DNA from 2 places in the Actinomadura sp. 21ATH genome. Region 1 is predicted to be linked to the other one. Evidence: predicted binding sites of a transcription regulator. Region 1 holds the regulator's gene; the other holds the start of a gene.
The links. Region 1 encodes HspR, which represses chaperone genes until heat shock. Its sites were predicted from a motif close to ANTTGAGTCNNNNNGACTCAANT; they were not measured.
Positions count from the first base shown of each region.

Region 2: the regulator HspR is predicted to act here: its motif matches at 1,629-1,651, upstream of lon (endopeptidase La).

Region 1 covers NZ_JBGNUR010000012.1:21,800-25,456, forward strand. The annotation lists gene grpE (nucleotide exchange factor GrpE) at 1-632, shown strand, start outside; gene dnaJ (molecular chaperone DnaJ) at 751-1,926, shown strand; gene ACA361_RS28765 (heat shock protein transcriptional repressor HspR) at 1,934-2,386, shown strand; gene clpB (ATP-dependent chaperone ClpB) at 2,410-3,657, shown strand, end outside.
Region 2 covers NZ_JBGNUR010000002.1:949,591-953,247, reverse strand. The annotation lists gene ACA361_RS10725 (hypothetical protein) at 1-368, opposite strand, end outside; gene ACA361_RS10720 (hypothetical protein) at 465-587, opposite strand; gene ACA361_RS10715 (aminoglycoside phosphotransferase family protein) at 667-1,467, opposite strand; gene lon (endopeptidase La) at 1,691-3,657, shown strand, end outside.

The DNA of each region.
Region 1 (3,657 bases):
ACAAGGGCGAGGGCGAGGAGCGCGAGGGCCCGGTGATCCGCGACAAGCGGCGCATCGACCCCGAGACGGGCGCGGTCCGGGAGCCGGCGGAGACGCCGGCCGCCCCGGCCCCGCCGCCCGGCCCCGGGCAGGGCGGTGCGCCGGCCGGCGCCCCGGCGGCCGAGGCGAGCGCCGAGGCCGCCGCGCTCCAGGCCCAGCTCGACGAGCGCACCCTGGATCTCCAGCGGCTCAAGGCGGAGTACGACAACTACCGCCGCCGGGTCGAGCGGGACCGGGTCGCGGTCCGCGAGCAGGCCCTGGCCAACGTACTGAACGAGCTGCTTCCGGTCCTGGACGACATCGGCCGGGCCCGCGACCACGAGGAGCTGGTCGGCGGGTTCAAGTCGGTCGCCGAGGCGCTGGAGGCGGTGACCGGCAAGCTCGGCCTGGAGCGGTACGGCGAGAAGGGCGAGCCCTTCGACCCGACCGTGCACGAGGCGCTGATGCACGCGTACTCGCCGGACGTCACCGAGACCAGCGTCGCGGACGTCCTCCAGCCCGGCTACCGGATCGGTGAGCGGGTGCTGCGTCCCGCTCGGGTCGCGGTGGCCGAGCCCGAGGCCGGCGGCGACGCCCCGGCCGCCGAGTCCTGATCCGGATTCGAATCTCGACTCGAAAATCGGCGACATCCGGGACGGCCCGGCCTAGGCCGGGCCGTCCCGGGCACGAACGACTTGACGCAGGGCACGAGAAGAGGGAGAGCGGGGCGCCGTGAGCACCAAGGACTACCTGGAGAAGGACTACTACAAGGTCCTCGGTGTCGCGAAGAACGCCTCCCAGGACGAGATCAAGAAGTCCTACCGGAAGCTGGCCCGCAAGTACCACCCGGACGCCAACAAGGGCGACACCGACGCGGAGGACCGTTTCAAGGAGGTCTCCGAGGCGTACGACGTCCTGTCGGACGAGAAGCGCCGCAAGGAGTACGACTCGGTCCGGTCGATGCCGGGCGGGTTCCGCGGCGGCCGCCAGGGCGAGGGCTTCGGCTTCGACCTGGGGGACCTGTTCGGGCAGGGCCAGCAGGGCGGCGGCGCGGGAGGCGCCGGCGACCGGCTCGGGGACCTGTTCGGGGGGCTGTTCAACCGCGGCGGCGGGGGCACCCGCACGACCGCCGGCGCGCGCCGGGGCCGCCGCGGGCAGGACATCGAGACCGAGGTGACGCTGTCGTTCGGCCGCGCGCTGAACGGCGTGACCGTACCGCTGAAACTGACCAGCGAGGCCGGCTGCCCGAGCTGCCGCGGCACCGGCGCCAAGGCCGGGACCGTGCCGCGGGTGTGCCCGAACTGCGAGGGCACCGGGCACGAGACCCGCAACCTGGGCAGCTTCGGGTTCCAGGAGCCGTGCCGCGAGTGCCGCGGCCGCGGCCTGGTGGTGGACGATCCGTGCCCGACCTGCCACGGCAGCGGCCGGGCGACCGGCACCCGGACGATCCAGGCGCGGATCCCGGCGGGCGTGGCCGACGGCCAGAAGATCCGGCTGAAGGGCAAGGGCGCGCCGGGCGAGAACGGCGGCCCGGCCGGCGACCTCTACGTGAACATCAAGGTCCGGCCGCACAAGGTGTTCGGCCGGAGTGGCGACAACCTGACGATGTCGGTGCCGGTGACGTTCCCGGAGGCGGCGCTGGGCGCCGAGATCCGGGTGCCGACCTTCCAGGGCCAGCCGGTGACGCTGCGGCTGCCGGAGGGCACGCCGAACGGCCGGACGTTCCGCGTCCGCGGCCGGGGCGCGACCCGGCGCGACGGCACCAAGGGCGACCTGCTGGTGACGGTGGACGTCCAGGTGCCGCAGAAGCTCGACGACCAGACGCGGGAGGCCCTGGAGCGGCTCCGCGACTCCGGGTCCGGCGAGGACCTGCGCGGCGAGCTGCTCCAGCAGGCCCGGGAGGAGTGATCGAGCCATGGATCCGTTCGGCGACGACACGCCGGTCTACGTGATCTCGGTGGCCGCCCAGCTGTCCGGCCTGCATCCGCAGACGCTGCGGACCTACGACCGGCTGGGGCTGGTCTCGCCCGGCCGCACGGCCGGGCGGGGCCGCCGCTACTCCATGCGCGACATCGTCCAGCTCCGCGAGATCCAGCGGCTCTCGCAGGAGGAGGGCATCAACCTGTCGGGCATCAAGCACATCCTCGAGCTTCAGCGCGACAACGTCATGCTCCGCGAGGAGCTGGCGAAGGCGCACGCGGCTCTGGAGGACCTGGCGAACGAACTCGAGTCCACCCGTGCCGTCGCGGCACGCCTGGCGCAGCAGCGGCGGCGCGGCGACGCCGGTGGCGCACCGGGCGGCGATCTGGTGCCGATCCGCCACACCAGCGTCGTGGTGTGGCAGGAACGCGACCGCAAGAGGGACTGACGCGGGGGACGGGGAAGACGGACATGGATTACAAGCTCACGCAGAAGAGCCAGGAGGCGGTGTCGGTCGCGATCCGCCGGGCCGCGGCCGAGGGACACCCCCAGGTGGAGCCCCAGCACCTGCTGGTGGCGCTCATAAGCCAGCCGGAGGGGACGGCCGTACCGCTGCTGGAGGCGGTCGGCGCCGACTGGCAGGCGCTGCGGCGCCGCGCCGAGGAGCAGCTGGCGAACATGCCGAAGGCGGCCGGCTCGACCGTCTCGTCGCCGCAGATGGCGCGGCAGACGATCGTCGCGGTGAACACGGCGGCCAACCGCGCGAAGCAGCTGGAGGACGAGTACGTCTCGACCGAGCACCTGCTCGTCGGCCTGGCCGCCGACGGGGGGCCGGCCGCGGGGCTGCTGAAGGAGTTCGGCGCGACCCCGCAGGCGCTGCTGGAGGCGTTCGAGAAGGTCCGCGGGCACGCGCGCGTGACCAGCGAGAACCCCGAGGACACGTACCAGTCGCTGGAGAAGTACGGCGTCGACCTCACCGCCGCCGCCCGCGACGGGCGGCTCGACCCGGTGATCGGCCGGGACGCGGAGATCCGCCGCGTGGTGCAGGTGCTGTCGCGCCGTACCAAGAACAACCCGGTGCTGATCGGCGAGCCCGGCGTCGGCAAGACCGCCGTCGTCGAGGGCCTGGCGCAGCGCATCATCGCGGGTGACGTGCCCGAGTCGCTGCGCGGCAAGCGGCTGGTGTCGCTGGACCTCAGCGCGATGGTCGCGGGCGCCAAGTACCGGGGCGAGTTCGAGGAGCGGCTCAAGGCCGTCCTGAACGAGATCAAGGAGAGCAACGGGCAGATCGTCACGTTCATCGACGAGCTGCACACCGTCGTCGGGGCGGGCGCGGCCGAGGGCGCGATGGACGCCGGCAACATGCTGAAGCCGATGCTGGCGCGCGGCGAGCTGCGCATGATCGGCGCGACGACGCTGGACGAGTACCGCGAGCGGATCGAGAAGGACCCGGCCCTGGAGCGCCGGTTCCAGCAGGTCATGGTCGGCGAGCCGACGGTCGAGGACACGATCGCGATCCTGCGCGGGCTCAAGGGCCGGTACGAGGCGCACCACAAGGTGCAGATCAACGACTCCGCCCTGGTCGCCGCCGCGACCCTGTCCGACCGCTACATCACCTCGCGCTTCCTGCCCGACAAGGCGATCGACCTGGTCGACGAGTCGGCGTCCCGGCTGCGCATGGAGATCGACTCCCGTCCGGTGGAGATCGACGAGCTGCAG
Region 2 (3,657 bases), on a different contig from region 1:
GTCGCGAACCCCGCCGGGTAGGGCGCCGGCCGCCGCTCGAACACCGAGATCCGGAACGTCCGCTCGAACGTCCCGCCGGTGATCGTGTACGTGCCGTTCGCGCACTCGAACGGCCGCAGCGCGGCCCCCGCGAGGTCGATGACCTGCCGCTGGACGGGGTTCCCCGTCCCCGGATCACCGAACCTGTCCTCGTCGATCGCCGTCCGGATCCCGTGCCGGGTGAGCTTCAGCGTGAACCCCGCCCCGGTCGCCGTGACCCGCCCCTTGCTCTCCCTGACGACGATGCCGCCCCCGCCCGCGGACGCCGGCGCCGGCACCAGCCCCACCAGAGAAACGACCCCTGCGACGATCGCGATTCGAGCCCTCATGACTGCAAACAATCACCCAGAACCCCCGCACCGCCCACCCCGCCGACCACATTCAGCCACCCGGACCCGCACCCGGAGCAATCCCAGAGGCGGACCCTAGCCGTCCGCCGCGCGCCAATCTCGGTTGATCGCTCCGGCCGCGAGTGTCGTGTAGAGGACGCGCTCTCGCCATTGGCCCCGGATGTGGACGTGGTCGCGCAGGTGGGCCTCGCGTCGCATGCCGATCTTGGTGAGGACCCGGACCGACGCGGCGTTGGCGGGGTCGCAGGTGGCCGAGATCTTCCGCAGGCCGAGTTCCTCAGGGGGCGATCGCGTTTTCGAGGAGGTTCCGGTGGCGGAGCATCCAGGCCGCGGAGCGTGCGCGCCAGGCGAGCGCCCAGAGCGGTTCGGGGTCGGTGCTCTCGGGGGTGATCCGTGCCGTGACGGCTTCGGCGGCGCAGTCGCGGACGGCGTACTCGATCATGCGTGTCACGAGGTGCCGCCGGTCGCCGGCGGGCAGGCCGTAGCCGTCCAGGAAGTGGCGCAGCTGGGCGGCGCGGGTCGCGGCGCCGGGCAGGTTCTGGCGTTCGGCGACGTCGTCGTCGTGGAGCTGGGCGTTCAGCCAGCCGGTGGCGGCGATCTCGTCGAGGCGGTCGATGGGGCCCGCGGTCGGCCAGTCGATGAACGCGACCGGCAGGCCGTCGCGCGCGACGATGTTCCACGGGCCGGTGTCGCGGTGACCGATGATGGCGCCGGGCGCGCCGGAGTGGAACGGCCACGGATGCCACTCGGCGTCCCGCGGCGGGCGGAAGGTGGCGGTGGCGTCGTGGAGGTCGCGTAGCAGGCGGCCGACCTGCCGGATCCCTTCGTCGCTCCAGGCGTGCGGGTGGACGAAGTCGCCGTCGATGTAGGTCAGGACCTCGCGGCCGTGGCCGTCGTGGCCGTCGCCGACCACGCGGGGGCTGCCGGTGAAGCCGACGCTCTCCAGGTGGCCGAGCAGGGCGTGGACCGCCGGGGTCCATGGTCCGGCGGGGCGCAGCACGGTGTCGCCGTGGCGCAGGACCGGCGCGGGCTGGTTCTTGGTGCCGGTGGGCGGCCCGAAGGAGGTGGGGGAAGACACCGGTGCTCCTTGAGGTTCGAAGCCGTGAGGCGGCCTCCGGCGGTCGGGTCGGCGACGTCGACGCTGTCACGGGCGCCGAAGGCCCCGCAACACCGTTTCCGGGGCCTTCCCTTGATCGCTGTGAGCGAACGAGGGTGCGGGAACAGATTCGTGCTCCGTTTTCTTGAGTGAGTATGACTCAACTTGAGGTTGGTCAGATCGCTACAGACTTGGAGCTGAGAGCATGAGCGAGACCCTGACGCTGCCGGTCCTGCCCCTGGACGACGGGGCCGTTCTGCCGGGCATGGTCGTGCCCCTCGATCTCTCGGAGAACGAGGTGCGCGCGGCGATCGAGGCGGCCCGGGCGGTCGCGCGGGCCAAGGGGCCCGGGATCCGGTCGGCGGCCAAGCCGCGGGTGCTGCTGGTGCCGCGGCTGAACGGTCAGTACGCGGCGGTCGGCACGCTCGGTGTGATCGAGCAGGAGGGCCGGCTTCCCGGGGGCGAGCCCGGGGCCGTGGTGCGCGGCGTGGACCGGGTGCGGATCGGGACCGGGACGACCGGGCCGGGTGCGGCGCTGTGGGTCGAGGGCACCGTGGTCGAGGTGCCGCCGGCGTCCGGGCGGGCGCAGGAGCTGGCCAAGGAGTACAAGAGCCTGGTCGCGGTGATCCTGCAGAAGCGCGGCGCGTGGCAGGTCGTTGACGTCGTGCAGGCCATCGACGACCCGTCGGCGCTGGCCGACAACGCCGGGTACGCCCCGTACCTGAGCGACGAGCAGAAGATCGAGCTGCTGGAGACGCCCGACCCGGTCGAGCGGCTCACGCTGGTGATCGGCTGGGCCCGCGACCACCTGGCCGAGCTGGACGTGCAGGAGACGATCCGCAAGGACGTCCAGGAGGGCATGGAGAAGACGCAGCGGGAGTTCCTGCTGCGGCAGCAGCAGGAGGCCATCCGCAAGGAGCTGGCCGAGCTGAACGGCGACCCGGCCGACGAGGAGGACGACTACCGCGCCCGGATCGAGGCGGCCGACCTGCCGGAGAAGGTGCGGGAGGCCGCGCTCAAGGAGGTCGACAAGCTGGAGCGGTCGTCGGACGCCTCGCCGGAGGGCGGCTGGATCCGCACGTGGCTGGACACCGTCCTGGACATCCCGTGGAACGAGCGCACCGAGGACGCGTACGACATCGCGGGCGCGCGGGAGATCCTGGACGCCGACCACGCCGGGCTGGACGACGTCAAGGAGCGCATCATCGAGTACCTGGCCGTGCGCAAGCGGCGCGCGGACCGGGGGCTGGGCGTCGTCGGCGGGCGGCGGTCCGGCGCGGTGCTGGCGCTGACCGGCCCTCCCGGGGTCGGCAAGACGTCGCTGGGCGAGTCGGTGGCGCGGGCGATGGGCCGCAAGTTCGTCCGGGTGGCGCTGGGCGGCGTGCGGGACGAGGCCGAGATCCGCGGCCACCGGCGGACGTACGTCGGCGCCCTCCCGGGACGGGTCGTGCGCGCGATCCGCGAGGCGGGCTCGATGAACCCTGTGGTGCTGCTGGACGAGGTCGACAAGGTCGGCGCCGACTACCGGGGCGACCCGACGGCGGCGCTGCTGGAGGTCCTGGACCCGGAGCAGAACCACACGTTCCGGGACCACTACCTGGAGGTCGAGCTCGACCTGAGCGACGTGCTGTTCCTGGCGACCGCGAACGTGGTCGAGGCGATCCCGGGGCCGCTGCTGGACCGCATGGAGCTGGTGCAGCTGGACGGCTACACCGAGCACGAGAAGGTGACGATCGCCCGGGACCACCTGCTGCCGCGCCAGCTCGACAAGGCGGGCCTGGAGGCGTCGGAGGTGTCCTTCGGCGACGACGCGCTGCGGCTGCTGGCGTCGGAGTACACCCGGGAGGCGGGCGTGCGGTCGCTGGACCGCTCGATCGCCCGGGTGCTGCGGAAGGTCGCGGCGAACGTCGCGCTGGAGAAGGCCGAGCTGCCGGTGCACGTGAGCGCCGACGGCCTGAAGGACTACCTGGGGCGGCCGCGGTTCACGCCGGAGGTCGAGCTCAGCAGGTCCGAGCGCCGTACGGGCGTTCCGGGCGTGGCGACCGGCCTCGCGGTGACCGGCGCGGGCGGTGACGTGCTCTACATCGAGGCGTCGCTGGCCGACAAGGAGACCGGCGACACCGGCGTGACGCTGACCGGCCAGCTCGGCGACGTCATGAAGGAGTCGGCCCG